2 linked regions of the Halorhodospira halochloris genome follow. The protein of the gene in region 1 interacts with the protein of each later gene in a pairwise test. Links are inferred from orthologs where the notes say so. Each region holds a gene or a part of one and is shown on either strand. Other genes may lie near its edges.

Region 1 (5,781 bases):
GGCGCCGAGCTGAACCGCATTACGGCTCTGCGCTGCCCCGCCGCCGCGCGCCTGCAGGACACTGCCGAGATAGCACAGCCGGGTAACCCCTTCACGTCGCAGCTGATGGGCATCAACACGGGCCGCTTGCGGGGTTATATCCGGTCGTACCCCAAGCATGCGGCCAGAGAGTTGATCAGTCAGCTTGAATGTCTGCAGATCAAGATCACCGCCCGTCCCCGTCAAGAGGGCATCGAGGAACTCAATGAAGGGCGGCATGATCAGCTCATAACCCCACGCCCGATGCAGGTCAAGGAGCCTTCTGCGCAGCTCTTCGGCCTGCTGGGCACGGGGCGGCAAGAGCTCATCTACGCCATCGGGGAGAAGCCAAGGGGCTTGTCGTTGCATCAATTACGCACCAGGTAGAGTAGCAGCAGGCCAAACCCCATAGAGAGCAGACCTACAACGCGCAGGCTGCCGTCATCCATCTCGGCAGCCTGACGCATTGCGTGTCTAAACATATCCGGGCTAGCCGCCGGCATTATTCCCTCAAGCACCAACAGCAGAGCGATAGCTGTCAGGAAATCCTGTACCGCCATGACAGCCTCCTGCCATCACTCCTGGAGCTCATCAGTTGCAGGGATACCGCCGCCGCCGAAGTAACGGAAGAACTCCGATGTGGGCGAGAGCACGAAGAAGTCATCGCCGGACTCGAACGCCTGCCGGTAAGAGCGCAGACTACGCTGGAAAGCGAAGAATTCCGGCTCTTGGCCATAAGACTGAGCATAGATATCCGCCGCCTCAGCATCGCCCTCACCACGCAGACTCTCGCCTTCGCGATAGGCCTCAGCGAGGATAACGGTGCGCTGTCGATCGGCGTCGGCACGGATGCGTTCGCCGGCCTCGTCACCGCGGGCGCGGATCTCGCGGGCTACCCGCTCACGGTCAGCGACCATGCGCTCAAAGATGGAATCGGTAACATCTTCCGGCAGATCAATACGCTTGAGCCGCACATCAAGGACCTCAAGGCCAAGATTCTGCGCCGCATCAGCGGTAGCTTCGCGCAGGATCTGCATTATCTCTACCCTCTCGCCGGAGATAATATCCTGCACCATGCGCTTACCGAACTCCGCTCGCAACCCGTCACGAATGATCTCGCGCAAGCGCTGGTTGGCCCGTTCCGGATCGCCGCGCACCGTCATGTAAAAGCGCTCGGCATCGGCGATGCGCCACTTTACAAAAGAGTCGACAATCAGGTTCTTCTTCTCCGAGGTCAAGAAGCGCTCCGGCGATTCGTCGAGGTTCTGCACCCGAGCATCGAACTTACGGACGTTGTTGACAAACGGCAACTTAAAGTGGAGCCCTGGATCGTAATCCGACTCTACTACCTCACCGAGGCGGAACTTCAGCGCCAACTCTTTCTCGGAGACCGTAAACATCGAGAAATAGGCTAGCACTGCAACCACTAAAACCAGGGGCAGGACGACATTCTGAAGTATCTTACTCATTAGCGCGTCCCCCTATCACGCAGTGCATCACGTGCCCGCAGAGTCGGCGTAACGGCGTCGCGCTCGTCAGCCACGTCGATATTGGCCAACGGCTGTTGTTGACCCATGCCTGTCGTAGTACGACCGCCCATTATCTTATCTAGCGGTAGGTACATAAGTGACTGGCTTGCCTCCGAATCAAGCATTAGTTTGCTGCTCTTACCCAGGATCTCCTCCATCGTCTCAAGATAGAGGCGCTGGCGCATCAAATCAGGGGCATTGCGGTATTCCGCAACCAAGGCATCGAAGCGCGAAGCATCACCCTCAGCCCGGGCAACAACCTGCTCGCGATAACCCTGTGCCTCTTCGAGGATACGCGCTGCCTGACCCTGGGCCCGCGGGATCAGCTCATTGGCATAGGCCTGGGCCCGGTTAATCTTGCGCTGCTCATCTTCACGAGCGCGAATGGCGTCCTCAAACGCCGGCTGCACCTCTTCCGGGGGTTGGATATCCTGCACCGCAACTTGCACAACAGCGAGGCCGGTTTCATAAGTGTCCATGACCTCTTGGAGCAACCGCTGAGTCTCGCGGGCTACCTCGGTGCGCCCTTCGGTGAGCACAAAGTGGAGTTCACGCTTACCTATTATCTCCCGGATGGCACTCTCAGTTACCTGTTTTAAGGTCTCTTCCGGCATGCGGAAGTTGAACAGATAGAGGAACGGATCCTGGACCTGGTACTGTGCCGCAATACGCACATCAACGATATTCTCGTCACGGGTTATCATCAGCGCCTCATGGGGCACCGGGCGCGATTGGCCTTGCATCGTCTCATAACCGACCTCGGCTATGCGGCGCTGCTCGACGTTAACCCGCTCGACGTTGCCTATCGGCCACGGCCAGTGCCAATGGGGCCCCGGCTCGGTAGTATCGGCGTGCTTACCGAAGGTCAGCTCGACCCCTCGCCAACCCTGATCGACTATGTATATGCCGGACAGTCCCCAGATTATAAAGGCCGCCGCAGCCAGCAGACCGATTCCGACGCTGCCAGGTCCGCGCGGTGATGGGCCATCCCCATCACTGGAGGCTCGCTTGCCACCAAAGAGGCCGTTGATCTGGTCACGTAGCTTACGGAACACCTCATCAAGATCGGGCGGCCCACCGCTGCCACCGCCTTTGGGGCCACCTCCCCAGGGATCGCGGCCACCGCCGCCGGGTTCATTCCAAGCCATTCATTGCTCCATAGTTCCGGTGTGAGACACCATCGATGCACGGTCTCGAGATTCTATTTGGACGGACTGATTGCCGCAACCACCGCCTGCGACCCTGCCTTTGATACCGATATATTATAAACACAAAAACCCCGAACATTACTAACTGCAGCGCTGCTTATTCCCGTAAGTGCCCATTGTCTCTAGGAACCTCTAAAGACCCCCCCGGGGCCACTCAACTGCCCAGGCGTGGAGGTCTTGGCGCCAGGGATGGCGCCATGAAGCCTCCAGGGATGGATTCACGGCGTCCTCCACACCGGGCAGTTGAGTGGCCCCGGGGGAGTCTTTAGAGATTCCCTCAGCGGACAGTTTATGGTCTACTGACCACTTCGCGCTCCAACCCCTCGCGAGCATGCAGCCGCTCCAATTCATGATTAGGCAGCTCCACTTCCAGCTCCAGGGTGCCATTATCGGCATAGCTCTCATTGATCACACTGCCGAGGCGAAACAGCTCGGAGCGCAGCTTGCCTTGCTCCGGGGCCAGTGACACCAGGCGCCGCACCCGCTGCGGCCCAAGGCGTGCGGCAACGGCGGCAAGCAAGTCATCGAGCCCCGCCGCCGGCTCTTGAGCGGATATGCGCACCCCTTCGAGTTCGCCGACATCGGTGTAGAACGGCCCTGCCGTAAGCGCCGTAGTATCCACCTTATTATAGACTCGCAATACCGGAACGTTCTGCGCACCAATCTCGTCCAGAACCGTTTCTACCTGCTCGATCTGGTGCTCGCGCTCCTGCGCCCCGGCATCGATGACGTGCAACAACAGATCCGCCTCACTAACCTCCTCCAGGGTCGAGCGGAAGGCGGCGACTAGATCGTGCGGCAACCTACTGATAAAACCAACCGTATCGGAGATCACCGCAGCCGCCCCAGGGGCCAAGTCGACTCGGCGCCAGGAGGTGTCCAGGGTCGCAAAGAGGCGATCTTCGGCGTGCCGCTCCGATCCAGTCAAGGCATTAAACAGGGTAGTCTTACCGGCGTTGGTGTAGCCGACCAGGGAGACCACCGGTAGCTGACGCCGCCGCCGGGCTTTGCGGCCTTGCTCACGATTGCGCCTGACCTTGACCAAGCGGCGCTCAATCTGCTTTATCCGCCCGCTAATCATGCGCCGGTCCATCTCCAGCTGCTTCTCACCTGGACCGCGCAAGCCGATGCCGCCCTTTTGCCGCTCCAAGTGCGACCAGCCTCGCACCAAGCGACTAGAGACATGCTTGAGCTGCGCCAACTCGACCTGTAGACGCCCCTCAAAGGTTTGTGCCCGCTGGGCAAAGATATCCAGAATCAGGCCGGTTCGATCGAGGACGCGGCAATTAAGATCCGCCTCAAGATTGCGCTCCTGAGCTGCCGAGAGAGGCTGATCGATTAGGACCAGAGCTACTCCCAAATCAGCGACCTGCTCGGCCAGCTCGGCTACCTTACCACGGCCTAAAAAGGTCCGTGGGTCGGGGGTATCCCGGCGGTGATCGAAGCGCCCGACAATATCCGCTCCGGCCGAACGCGCTAGGGCTGCCATCTCTTCGGCTGCATCAAGGGCATCGCCTGGCATCCGCACATGCACCGTGACTGCCCGCTCACCGCCGCTCGGGCGGGCAAATAGATCAGCAGGCCCACTGCTGCTGAGTATACGTTCAGCGATCGCTCTCCTCCTGACCGTGTTCAAGGTCGGTAGGCTGATCGTCCCCAAGCGCAGGTATCCGCACCCGCCGCGCCGGGACTATAGTTGAGATTGCATGTTTATAGACCATCTGATTTACATTATTGCGCAATAAAACCACAAATTGATCGAAGGATTCGATCTGGCCCTGAAGCTTTATCCCATTAACCAAATATATAGATACCGGCACCTTCTCCTTGCGCAGGGTATTTAGAAACGGCTCTTGCAGTGACTGCCCTTTTGACATGGCGTTAGGCCTCGTCTGAATTGTTGTTGTTATGTGGGCCCACGGTTAAACCCTACCGTGCAAACACTTCCTCTATCAGTCTACTTACTTTGACGTAGTGCTGGCTAGAGGGACCGACATCAATGTTATACGCCGGTTCCAGCCGCTCACGGACAGTACTCTCGCGCCCACTCGGCAAACCCATAATGGGCCTCTTTCCGCTGCACGGCGTGGCTGGAAAATGGCGGCGCATCCAGGTCAGCTGCCGCTTAGCATATTTCCTAGTAGCACTGACTCCACGGCGAATCATCTCATTATAGGCACACTGCCCACAGATATACTGCCAAACTTGACGATAACCTACCGCCCGTAGAGCGGGCAAATGCAGCCCAAGATCAGCACGCCGATAGAGCATCAGCACCTCCCCCACCAAGCCGGCTGCCAACATGGCCCGGAAACGCTGTTCGATGCGCTCATGTAGCCAGGCCCTACTAACCGGCTGCAACGCTATCTTAAGTGGCCTTGCCGCCAAGCCAGGGACACCCGGCTGGCGCTGTATCTCGCTCATCGGGCGGCCTGTTAAGCGGTGCACCTCTAACGCCCGCTGGATGCGCTGAGCGTCGTTAGGGTGGAGGCGCTGCGCGGTCTCTGGATCCTGTTCGGCCAAGCGCTGGTGCAGATGGGCCAACCCGCAGCGCGCAGCCTCTGCCTCGAGCTCTTGCCTAATCTGCTGATCGGCCCCCGGCATTGGTGATAAACCCTGCTCAAGGGCTTGGAAATACAGCCCGGTACCACCAACAAACAGTGGCACCCGAGCGCGGGCACGAATCTGTGCTACTACTTGCTGGGCGTCTTGGACAAAATCTGCCGCCGAGTACGGCTCTGCCGGGTCGCGCAAATCGATGAGGTGATGCGCCACTTCCCGCCTCAGCGCTACCCCCGGTTTGGCGGTGCCAATATCCAAGCCTCGATAAACTTGGGCCGAATCTACACTGACAATCTCCACCGGCAGGCGCCGAGCCAGCTCTATGGCGATATCGCTCTTACCAACCGCCGTCGGCCCCATTAAGAATACGACCCCGGGCCGAGGCTGCTGAACGTCGCCTAAAAACTCCGCTGTATAGCGCTCACTGCTTGGGTTACTTGAACCTTGATTGAGTGGCGATTTGT
Region 2 (11,569 bases), 1.4 Mb from region 1 along the record:
TCCGGCAGGGGCGCATGGCCCTCGCCCCGTGCCACACCCTGTTCCAGTTCTACGTCGCGGACAACCGCCTCTCCTGTCTGCTCATGGCCCGCAGCCAGGATTTTTTCCTCGGCACCCCTTTTAACATCGCCAGCTACGCCCTGCTCACCCACATGATCGCCCAACAGTGCGACCTGGAAGTCGGCGATTTCGTCTGGACCGGCGGCGATGTCCACCTCTACAGCAACCACTTAGAGCAGGCCCGAACGCAGCTCGCCCGCCAACCTCGCCCCCTGCCGCAGCTGCAGATACAACGCCGGCCGAAGTCGATCTTCGACTACCGCTACGAGGATTTCGCGATCACCGGCTACGACCCCCACCCCGCTATCAAGGCGCCCATCGCGGTCTAAGGGGGCGGTTTGGCAGTTTCACCAGCAGCAGCGCACCCGATAAACAGCGAGATCGTCCTAGTTGCCATCATGGGCCGCAACCGGGTCATCGGCGATGGCCACACTCAACCCTGGCATTTCAAGTGCGACCTGCGCCGCTTCAAAGAGATGACCCGCGGCCACCCGCTGATCCTCGGCCGGAAGACCTTCGCGGCCATCGGCTCTCGCCCACTGCCCGAGCGGACCCATATCGTCATGACCCGCGACCCCGGGTTAAGCGCACCTGCTGAACCGTCTACTATGTCGGGCGTCTACCCGGCCGCAACGCTCGAACAGGCCCTGGAGCTTGCCGCAGCCGCGCCCGGCGGCGAGACCATCTTTGTCATCGGCGGCGGCTCTATCTATGAACTGTTTCTGCCCCTTGCCCAGCGTATAGAGCTAACCGTGGTCGACGACGCGCCGCAAGGCAGTGTCATGTTCCCCGCTATCGACTCAAACTGGCAAGAAGAGACCCGCGACAGTGCAGAAGAGGACGGCTATCAACTCACCTTCCTCAGCCTGCGGCGCCAAGCCCCATAGGTTATCGCTTGCCCAACCGCCCTCCCTACTGTAAAAGGGCTCGGGTTATGGTGGGTGAAGGAAATCAACCCCAAAAAGAAGACTTATTTTACTTTTCTCAACCATGACGTAAGATTGCCGATAAAGGGAGTGCAATGCTTGACGGCGGTTTCGCCCAAAAGGCCGAGCCCAGAGCATACATGTTAACCATAAATATTATAATTGATATTGCTCTGCCCAGGAGGAGCTAATGAAAAAAAATACTCATATCAATAAGCTAGCCGCACTGCTAAGTGCAACAGCCCTCGCCGCACCGGTAGCTGTCCTCGCCGATAGCCACGATGAAAACGAAAGGGTAGAAGTCTACGGCTTCGTTAACCTATCGGTGGATTGGGAAGGTTACGACGGAACAGATGATTCAGAAGACGGCGACCTGGCCATGAATACCGGTTCCTCCCACTTCGGCTTCCGCGGCCAGGAGGAGCTAGATGGCGGACTGAAGGCCATCTATCAGGCCGAGCTAGAGTGGACCTATACTGGGGATACAAGGGGTACTCCAGGAGAACGGGACGATGAAGAATATACCTACTATGATGATGCTAATGATGAACAAACAGGATATATCTCTATAGGAGACAGCTTCATAACCCAAGTCCGCGACAGCTTTGTCGGCCTGGAAGGCGACTTCGGCCGCCTGACCCTCGGTCGGCAATCTTTATCCAACCAGTTTGTTTGGGATGGGCCAGGTGCAGATTGGATAGCGCAAGTGGGTACGCCAGGTGAAGCCCTAGGTTTCGGCACCTCTGGCCGCGCAAATAATGTCATCCGCTACACGAACGACTTCGGCGCCATTGGCACCGTATTAAGCTTGGTACCGGGGCATGGTGAAGACCCCGATGATCACGCTTACAATGCCCGCGCCACATTCAATGATGGGCCTCTATCAAGCGCATTTACACTGTGGCAAGTAACCGATAACGAGGGCGATGATTTCACCCTCATATCTCTAGCAGGCCGCTATGATTTAGACTTCATGGTCCTATCAGCCCAGTTCTCCGGGCAAAGCCATGATGCTGACGATAGCGACCATACGGGAGCCTCGTTTGGCTTTATGATGCCTATGGGTAATACAGGCCGCATTAAGGGCATAGTAAGTCAGTTTATGTCAGATGATGATGACGATGACTTCACCACTGTGGCAGCAGGATACGACCATATCTTTAGTGATCGCACCGAACTGCGCCTAGCGGTGGCCGCCACCATAAATGATGAAGAGAGAAGTAGTACGCCGCATACCCACGGCATGTACGGTCCATCATCCGGGGTAGACCCTGCGGCTGATGAGACACACACCACAGTCAGCGCCAACCTACGCCACTCCTTCTAAGCTGCTGGACAGGTTGAGCTAGCTTTAAGCTGTCTGCTCCATATAACCAACCACAAGCAGACAGCACTCGCCTCGGGCCCGCTAGGTCATCTAGCGGGTCCTTTTTTTATCGGGGCATTCGGCAATCGAAAGCCGCCAAAACTCCTGCTCCCACAAAAGTTGTAAATATACTAAATCTGAGATATTATTTAGACATTAATCATTTTTGTCTTATATCAATACAAGAGCAGCCAACCTATGCGCAAAAGACTCACAGCAATCGCCACCATTACCGCCTTGTGTTCACCACTTGCTCTACTCGCAGCCGACAAAGATAAAGAAGAAGAAGGCGTCGAATTCTACGGCCATGTCGGCTACGAACTGCAGTTCCTCGACGATGATATCAGTGAGGCCGACGGACTCGACTGGGGGGCATACCTCTCCCGCATCGGCCTGCGCAACAGCCACGCAATAAATGACCAACTTAAAGCCACCTACCAGGTAGAAAGCTTTATCCTCCACGGCCCGAGTGGCGACAATATAGGCTTTCGTAATACCTATGGCGGCCTGAAGAGCGAGAGCTTCGGCGAGGTCCGGGTCGGGCGCCACGACACCCCGTACAAACGAGCCAACCTGCCCTTCTTCGCCGGCGCCAACATGCTCTTCGATAACGCGCAAGGCTCCGGGACAGGACTGGGCCAGTGGAACACCGCGCTGGGCAAAGATACACCGCAGAATGGCGATTTTGAAACGATTGATCGCAACCGCGGCTTCATCGCCCAGCGCTTCCAGCGCTGGCACGGCACCCTGCACTACATCAGCCCGCAAGTCCACGGCCTAACCCTGGAGGCGGCAATGCGCCCGGTGCAGGAAAACGGCGGGGAAGACAACTGGGTCGATTACTCGGCCTCGCTCACCTACCGCCTCGGCGAGAGCTGGATGTTCAATACCGCCTATGAGAGCGAAGGCGCCATTGACGATGGCGGCAACGGCGGCAGTGGTGTATATCAAACATGGCTAGCCGGGGCACTCTTCACCGCTACCGACTGGCTAACAGTCGGCGCCCAGATCGAAAACCTGGACATCGACGTCAACAGCGATATTAATGGCGATCTGATGCGCCTAATGGTGCCGATCAAGCTGAGCTTCGGCGACTACTACGTCAACACCTTCCTTAAGTACGACGACTTTGATTATGAACACAAACCAGATGAAAATGTAACAGAAGACGACGACTGGTTCGACATCGGCATGCAGGCCGGCTACTACCTGGATCCGGAGCATAACACCCAGGTCTACGCCGCTGCCGGCAGCGCCGAGGACATAGAGGCCGTTAACTACGCCGTCGGTTTCCGCTACCAGTGGTAAGCCCCAAGGCTAGCGCGGACTGTCTATGACGTTATTGCGTTATGACTCGCCATGGACGGCGAGCGTAGCGCCTTCAGGACGCCTAATAAATCTCCCGGAGCCTATTGATCGCCCCCTGTGTTGAGGCCTTGGAGCCGTGGATGGCGCCATGAAACATCCAGAGATGGATTCACGGCGCCCGCCAAACGGGGCACCTAATCTCTCCGCGACAACAGCCTAATAATGAACCCCCGGCCGCGCCTCAACCTCAGCCGGCAGCTGATAACCGCCATCGAGCTGCGAGCCCCCTACACCAAACCAGACCATCGCCCCGGGACCAGAATCCAGATCACTCACCCGCACCCCAAAACCCCAAATATCAAAGCTTCCGCCCAGTTCAATAAACGGATAAGAGTCATCAACCCGCCCCGAAGGCATATCGATATCGGCACCACTATCGTCCCAGCTGCCCCTTTGCCACGCCTTATTAAGAGTCACCCAGCCGATCCCCATACCGACCGGCTGCCAAAAGCCGACCCCTAAAGACCCCTGCCAATTAAACAGGTCTAGCGTATCATCGCCGTCGTCTTGGCCACCTTGTCCAGCAGAGGAATACTCAACATCATACTGCTCCCGCCGATAGGCCAACTCACCACCAAAAACAAAGGGCATGGCACGGGCAAAGTAGTGCGCCGTAGCGCCGAGTTGGAAACTGGCATCGGTGCGCGAGATACCAGATATATCCGCGTCCTCAGCAGCGAAATCGGCAAAGCTAGCACTGCCATCCTCCACCGGCAGCGAGTAGTCGTCCCCCGGATCACCACCATAAAGGCCGAGGTTCACCCCCCAACGCCAACCAAAATAGTGCGGGAATCGATCCGGCGGCCTAGCATATTCACGCTTGATCCGCTCATCCTCACGCAGCACTATCTCCTCGACGATATCCTGATAACGCGGATTATCCCGAGTCACTCGGACCCGATAAGTGCCCGCCTCAGCGGGACGGCGGATCGACCGACTCTCGATCCCATAGCCCTCCAGCCGGATCAGGGCACCGCCTTCAGCACTCAGATCAAGCTCACCGAATCGCCGCTCAGTCAACCCGGCGCTGTAAAAGTACGCCGGGGTCGCCGAATCGATACGGATAGTCTCATCTCTCTCGCGGTAATCTACCGTACCCTCGATGCGTAACCGGTACTCCCTTCCCTGCTCAAGCTCTACCCGTGCCGGTGTCACGTACTCGCTGCCAGCGATCCGCATGACTGCGCCGGCCGGCTGGCTATGCAGGTAGAGCACCGCCACATCCTGTTCACGCCACTGACGCGGATAGAGTGTCTCAACCAAACGCTGCTCATCACTGAGCAGATTGCGATGGCGGCGCTCACGCCCCTCGACAACCACTTTGACGGCCGAAGTGAGGTCACCAACTCGGCGCTCGTCGGTCCAACCGCCACTATCGGTTACCAGACGATAACCATCTATGTTCAGCGTAAGGGATGGCTGAGGCCGCAGTGTCTGCCGATCGAGTACCGCAAAACGCACCCTGGTGCCATCGATGACCGGGACGACATGGATACGCTCAAGCGCCTCGCGCGCTGCTTCAGTAAAGTAGCTAGCAAAAGTAGTCTCACCATGCTGGGGGATATAAGCCCGTTCATCAGCCAACTCTAGCCGCTCAACAGTGGCTAAACCACTCAGGGCACGCTGGAAGCGCAAACCGGGGCGAGAGTCTGGGGTGGCTTCTATGAGCTCCAATTGTGCTAGTGCGGGGGCTTGTCGCCGGGCCCTGGAGCGCATCTGCTCCATTTGTTCATCGGCTACCCTGACGCTGACCAGCCAGCCGTCTGCGGAGCGTTTCTCGCTGACCACCTCGGCCCCTTCAATGACCGCATGGCTCAGCGAGCTTATACTGGATTGGAATTCGAGCTCTTCGGCCAGCTCGATATCGCTATCGTCGGCCTCACCGCGACGCTGCAGCAAGCGGTATACCTCCCGCTGCTCACCGCGGATGGCAGTAACCACAGCCCCGGCGATCTGATAATAGGCCTCTTGACGGGCTTGCTCAGGCCTTTCCGCTGCGCCGTAACCGTAAGTGTAGCCCGACTGCTCCTGCTCCTGGAGCTGTCCTCTTAGCTCATCGCCACCAGGCGGGCGGTCACCGTATCCGGCACACCCGATGAGTGCCGCAAGAGCAATAAGAAGCAACGCGAGGGAGGGCGACCATCTCCCCCATATTGTCACTGGAAAGCCCGGTGAGGCTTTCACATCGGATCTCAGTTATCGCGGTCGAGCATCCGCTCCCTGGCGTCATCCTTGCCGCGCTCCAGGTCACGGACCTCTTCATCACGGCGCTCACGCTCGAGCCTCTCCTGCTCAGCCTCCTGTGCCGCACGCTCAGAGGCATCGTTGGCACAGCCGCTAAGCATAGCCGCTGACAGGCCCAGCGTAGCCACTCCAAATACCGCCGCCATCAAGGTAATTGCTCTCATCTCTTCCCCCCGCCTTTACTCATCGCTTCATAGCCTCGAAGAATTCAGCGTTGGTCTTGTTATCCTTGAGCTTATCCAGGAGGAACTCGACCGCCGCCACTTCATCCATGTTATGCAACAATTTGCGCAAAATCCAGGTCTTTTGCAACTCTTCGGGGGTCATCAGCAACTCTTCACGGCGGGTACCGGAGCGGTTGAGGTGGATGGCCGGATAGATCCGCTTCTCGGCGATCTTCCGATCCATGTGCAGCTCCATATTCCCGGTGCCCTTAAACTCCTCGTAGATCACCTCATCCATGCGCGACCCGGTCTCGACCAAGGCAGTGGCGAGGATTGTCAAGCTGCCGCCCTCCTCGACATTGCGCGCGGCACCGAAGAAGCGCTTCGGCCGGTGCAGGGCGTTGGCATCGACGCCCCCGGTCAGCACCTTGCCGGATGACGGCACCACCGTGTTATAGGCACGGGCAAGACGGGTAATGGAGTCGAGCAGGATGACAACATCCATCTTATGCTCGACCAAGCGCTTGGCCTTTTCGATAACCATCTCGGCGACCTGCACATGGCGCGTAGCCGGCTCATCAAAGGTCGACGAGACCGTCTCGGCTTCGAGCACCGAACGCGCGAACTCGGTCACCTCCTCGGGGCGCTCATCGATCAGCAGAACGATTAGATAGCACTCTGGGAAGTTGGCGTTGATGCTCTGCGCAACATTCTGCAGCATCATGGTCTTACCGGCCTTGGGCGGGGAGACGATCAACCCCCGTTGCCCTTTGCCAATCGGCGCGACGAGATCTATGACCCGGGCGGTGAGGTCTTCGGTAGACCCATTGCCCCGCTCCATGCGCATTCGATTACGCGTAAACAGCGGGGTCAGGTTCTCGAACAGAACCTTGTTCTTGGCTGCCTCGGGCGGTTCATAGTTGATCTGGTCAACCTTAAGCAGCGCGAAATAGCGCTCACCATCTTTGGGAGGACGGATCTTGCCGGTGATGGTATCGCCGGTACGCAAGGCGAAGCGCCGGATCTGGCTAGGCGAGACGTATATATCGTCCGGCCCGGCCATATACGAGGCGTCCGCCGAGCGCAGGAAGCCGAAGCCGTCCTGGAGTATCTCCAGAACCCCGTCGCCATAAATGGAATCACCATTCTTGGCATGAGCCTTGAGAATGGCGAAGATGATGTCTTGCTTCCGCGAGCGGGCAGTGCCCTCTATGCCCATTTCTTGGGCAATCTCCAGAAGCTCAGTAGCAGGCTTTCTCTTTAAGTCGGTAAGATTCATGATTCGCTTTGAGTGCGGGGGAACACGAGCGCGCTTTTACCGGTAAAGGCCTAGACTAAGGCTTGCGCTCCGGATCAGCAGCCGGACTTCGAGGACAAGGTCTGGGAGCTGGCAGATGGTAGCGCAAATGAATTGTGGAGATAACCACACTGCGGTAAAAAAGCGCCTCTTCCGTTAAAGGTTACTGTCGATAAACGCGGTTAATTGTGACTTGGAAAGGGCACCGACTTTAGTGGCCTCAACATTGCCATTCTTGAACAACATGAGGGTCGGTATGCCGCGAATGCCGTACTTGGGGGGGGTCTCGGGGTTTTCGTCGATGTTTAGCTTGACTACTTTGAGCTTGCCCTTGTACTCACCAGCTATCTCCTCAAGTATCGGTGCGATCATCTTACAGGGGCCACACCACTCTGCCCAGTAATCTACTAACACCGGCTCGCTGGACTTGAGCACATCTTCATCAAAGCTTTGATCGCTTGCGTGGACGATAGCACCTTCGCTCACGATTTATAACCTCCAGGTTCTAATGCAGAACACAAATTACGATGGATTTTCCGTAGACCTCGGAATCCTGTATGGATTTCGGGCATAGCTCTTCGCTTCATGCCAGGTACTCGGATGCGGGACTATCGAGCCCTTACAGGAGGGCCGACGGGTTTAATTCGAGTTAGAAATTGACGTTAGTACGGAAAATAGCTGCCGGAAGCGCTAATGTCAACTATTATAACCTCTAACGGAGCCCAGCAGGCTATCCGGGTTGTTGCTAACGCTGCTCCCAGTTAAGAGCTGAGACTAATCGTTGCCAATCGTAGTCAACATCACCAACGGCAATAAAGTCCGGATTTAGCAGAGAATCTTTTTGGTTATAGCGCAGTTGTTGCAACCCTATATCCATTATGCGGCCGCCGGCGGCCTCGAGCACGCACTGCGCCGCGCCGGTATCCCATTCGCAGGTCGGCCCAAAGCGCGGATAGAGATCCGCTTCGCCCTGCGCTACTCGGCAGATCTTCAAGGAGCTGCCGACTGATAACTCATGGTACTCACCGAGGCGTTCCAGGATATTCTCGATCGCCGCCTCACGGTGGGAGCGGCTGACCACGACGGTCAACGGCGACTGCGCCCGGCGTGTGGCAATGGTCTGCATACCGTTACTATCGAAACGGTAGGCGCGCTCTCCCGCCGCTGCACTCCAGGTGGTCGCCAGATCTGGGGCGTGGACCACGCCGAGCACCGGACGGCCATTGTCGATGAGGGCTATATTGACCGTAAACTCGCCGTTGCGCTTGATAAACTCGCGAGTGCCATCGAGCGGATCAATAAGCCAGTAGTTGTTCCAGCTGCGCCGGGTGACGGCATCGATGTCGTCACCCTCTTCGCTGAGCTGCGGTATATCGGGCGTCAACCGCCGCAGGCCGGCAGCAATGGTCTCATGAGCGGCGCGATCGGCGCGCGTCAGGGGGGATTCATCGTCTTTCGCCTCGACGGCGAAATCACTACTACGATACACCTCGAGGATTCTCTCCCCAGCTGTCTCAGCGATCTCGCGCAGCGGCTCAAGCCAGGTATACCACTCTTGAAGCGCGGTCATAGGTTCTCCGTTAACGGGCGGCCAAATAATCGCGGGCCAAATAGAGCGCGGCGATGGAGCGTGCTTCGGTAAGCTCCTCTTCAGCGAGCAAGGCGGGAAGTTCGGCCAAGGGCCAGGGCACGACCTCTATCACCTCCGGCTCATCGCCGGGCAGGCGGTATTCGTAAAGCTCCTCTGCGAGCATGATCTGGGTGCGATGGCCGAAATAGCCCGGCGCCAATGTCAGATCACGCAAGTGGGTAATCCGCTTAGCACCGTAACCTACCTCTTCCATCATCTCTCGGTCTGCCGCCTGCTGCGGGTTCTCGCCCGGCTCTACCCGACCTTTAGGCAGACCTAGTTCGTAGCGCTCGGTACCTGCGGCGTACTCACGGATGAGCAGTACCCGCCTATCGTCTGTCACCGGCACAACGAGCACGGCACCGTTCGCCCCGCCACCGAGGCGCTCGTATTCGACTTCAACGCCGTTACTAAAGCGCAATCCCACCGCCTCGACCCGGAACAGGCGCGAACGGGCGACGATGTTGCGGTATGTAGTTTGCGGGTAGCGCTCAGTCATGCAGGCCGTCTGTAATTTGAAGTCGCTCGGACAGTCTCCGATTGTAACGCGACGGGGTGCCACATCTCTAGCGGCAGCCGGGGAATTCCTACCTTCTTTACGGAGTCTATAAGAGCTCCCCCGTAGCCATTTAGCTGTTCCGGTGTGGAGGACGCCGTGAATCCATCCCTGGAGGCTTCATGGCGCCATCCTTGGCGCCAAGACCTCCACACCGGAACAGCTAAATGGCTACGGGGAGCTCTTAGAGGCCTCCTTAGAGGCGTCTTTTCCTAATCTGGCGTATAGGGTTTGAGCAGTTTATCGAGACAACAGCGCAATGGTATGCGCCGCGATTACCCGCTCCTCGTCTGTAGGTATCACCCAGGCGCTAAGCTGGCTCTCGGGGGTAGTAATAAGCGGCCCATTATTTAGGTTAGCCGCTTGATCGAGCTCCATACCAAACCAGTGCAGGCCATTGACGATACGCTCGCGCACCTCGGCGGCATGCTCGCCGATCCCGGCGGTAAAGATCAGGGCATCGAGTCCACCGAGGGCGGCGGCGAGGCTGCCGATTTCGCGCAGGATGCGGTAACAGAACAGCTCTACCGCCTCTGTAGCCGCCGGCTCACTACTGCTGAGCAGCTGACGCATATCGGCGGAGATGCCGGAGACGCCAAGCAGGCCCGATTCGCGGTAGAGTAGCCGCTCGACCTGTTCCAGGCTCATGCCCTCCATGCGCTGCAGATGGAGTACAACCCCCGGGTCGATATTACCGCAGCGCTGGCCCATCGGCAGGCCATCGAGGGCGGTAAAACCCATGGTCGTGGCCACGCTACGCCCCTCATGCAGGGCACAGAGGCTGGCGCCGGCGCCAAGGTGAGCAACAACGGCCCGCCCGCGGGCGGCGCGCTGATCGTACTCGGGCAGCAGGGCCGCGATGCGCTCGTAGGAAAGCCCGTGGAAGCCGTAGCGGATCACCCCGCGCTGTTCGTATTCCCGCGGCAGGGCAAAGCGCTGAGCCACCGCCGGCTGAGTTCGATGGAATGCGGTATCGAAGCAGGCTACCTGGGGCAGCTCGGGGGCCACCCGGCGCACCGCCTCTACTGCCGCTAGATTGTGCGGCTGATGTAGCGGGGCTAGCGATTCGAGCTCGTGCAAATCGCCCAGTACCGCATCATCTATCAGCACCGGCGCGCTATAGTGGCGACCGCCATGGACTATGCGATGCCCCGCCCCGCGCAGGGTCAGTTCACCCAGACTGGAGCGGACGTGCTCAAGCACCGCACGCAGGGCGCTGTCGTGATCTACCCCGTGGCCAAGATCACTGCTTACCGGTGCCGACTGATGATCTTCCAGGTGTAGCCGCGACGCGGTGCCGGCCACCCCCACCCCTTCTACCTGGCCGCTTAAATACTCGGTTAAGTCTTGCTCGGTATGGGCATAGACCGCGAACTTTATGCTCGAGGAGCCGGCGTTGAGTACCAGGATAGCGTCATTCATAAGCTTATCTATGGATAGAATCCGTTACCTTTACAGGTGAGCCAAGCCCCGCCGCTTGCGTTCAGCGACCAGCACGGCAATAGCACAAGAGGCCAACCGGGCAATGACATCATCCGCCCGGCTGGTGAGCACGATCGGCACCCGGGCACCGAGGACGATGCCGGCGGCCTCGGCATCGGCCAGGTAGTAGAGCTGTTTGGCCATCATGTTGCCCGACTCGAGATCGGGGGCAATGAGGATATCCGGGTTCCCGGCCACCTGCGAGGTGATCCGTTTGGTCCGCGCCGCACTCTCCGAGATGGCGTTATCAAAGGCCAACGGGCCGTCGAGCAAGCCGCCGAAGATCTGCCCCCGGTCGGCCATCTTACACAGCGCGGCGGCATCGAGGGTCGAGGGGATATCCGGGTTGACCGACTCGGTCGCCGATAGTATTGCCACCCGCGGCTGCTCGACACCGAGGGCGTGGGCAAGCTCAATGGCGTTCTGGCATATATCGCGCTTTTGGGCCAGACTCGGCGAGATGTTGATCGCCGCAT

The links.
Region 2: the proteins of hfq (region 1) and rho interact in binary tests that used the Escherichia coli proteins (3 or more experiments, as listed by UniProt). The link is inferred for Halorhodospira halochloris from one-to-one orthologs.

What each region holds. Positions count from the first base shown.
Region 1 is NZ_AP017372.2:520,726-526,506, reverse strand. The notes cover bases 2,997-5,781. They hold hfq (RNA chaperone Hfq), read right to left. Parts: upstream 4,633-5,781; coding sequence 4,360-4,632; downstream 2,997-4,359. Other genes in these bases: miaA (tRNA (adenosine(37)-N6)-dimethylallyltransferase MiaA), read right to left, coding at 4,685-5,781; hflX (ribosome rescue GTPase HflX), read right to left, coding at 3,045-4,415. In the rest of the region: HH1059_RS02535 (ATP phosphoribosyltransferase regulatory subunit), read right to left, coding at 1-387; HH1059_RS02530 (DUF2065 domain-containing protein), read right to left, coding at 387-578; protease modulator HflC, read right to left, coding at 594-1,487; FtsH protease activity modulator HflK, read right to left, coding at 1,487-2,695. UniProt on the Escherichia coli protein: RNA chaperone that binds small regulatory RNA (sRNAs) and mRNAs to facilitate mRNA translational regulation in response to envelope stress, environmental stress and changes in metabolite concentrations.
Region 2 is NZ_AP017372.2:1,949,995-1,961,563, forward strand. Bases 5,278-8,268 are described here. They hold rho (transcription termination factor Rho), read right to left. Parts: upstream 7,408-8,268; coding sequence 6,148-7,407; downstream 5,278-6,147. Other genes in these bases: HH1059_RS08930 (hypothetical protein), read right to left, coding at 5,278-5,844; HH1059_RS08935 (hypothetical protein), read right to left, coding at 5,913-6,128; trxA (thioredoxin TrxA), read right to left, coding at 7,582-7,911; cysQ (3'(2'),5'-bisphosphate nucleotidase CysQ), read right to left, coding at 8,171-8,268. Also shown: thyA (thymidylate synthase), read left to right, coding at 1-389; HH1059_RS08910 (dihydrofolate reductase), read left to right, coding at 399-947; HH1059_RS08915 (porin), read left to right, coding at 1,177-2,313; HH1059_RS13430 (porin), read left to right, coding at 2,551-3,660; more of HH1059_RS08930, read right to left, coding at 3,877-5,277; more of cysQ, read right to left, coding at 8,269-8,995; ADP compounds hydrolase NudE, read right to left, coding at 9,006-9,554; HH1059_RS08960 (acetate/propionate family kinase), read right to left, coding at 9,852-11,033; HH1059_RS08965 (bifunctional enoyl-CoA hydratase/phosphate acetyltransferase), read right to left, coding at 11,064-11,569. UniProt on the Escherichia coli protein: Facilitates transcription termination by a mechanism that involves Rho binding to the nascent RNA, activation of Rho's RNA-dependent ATPase activity, and release of the mRNA from the DNA template.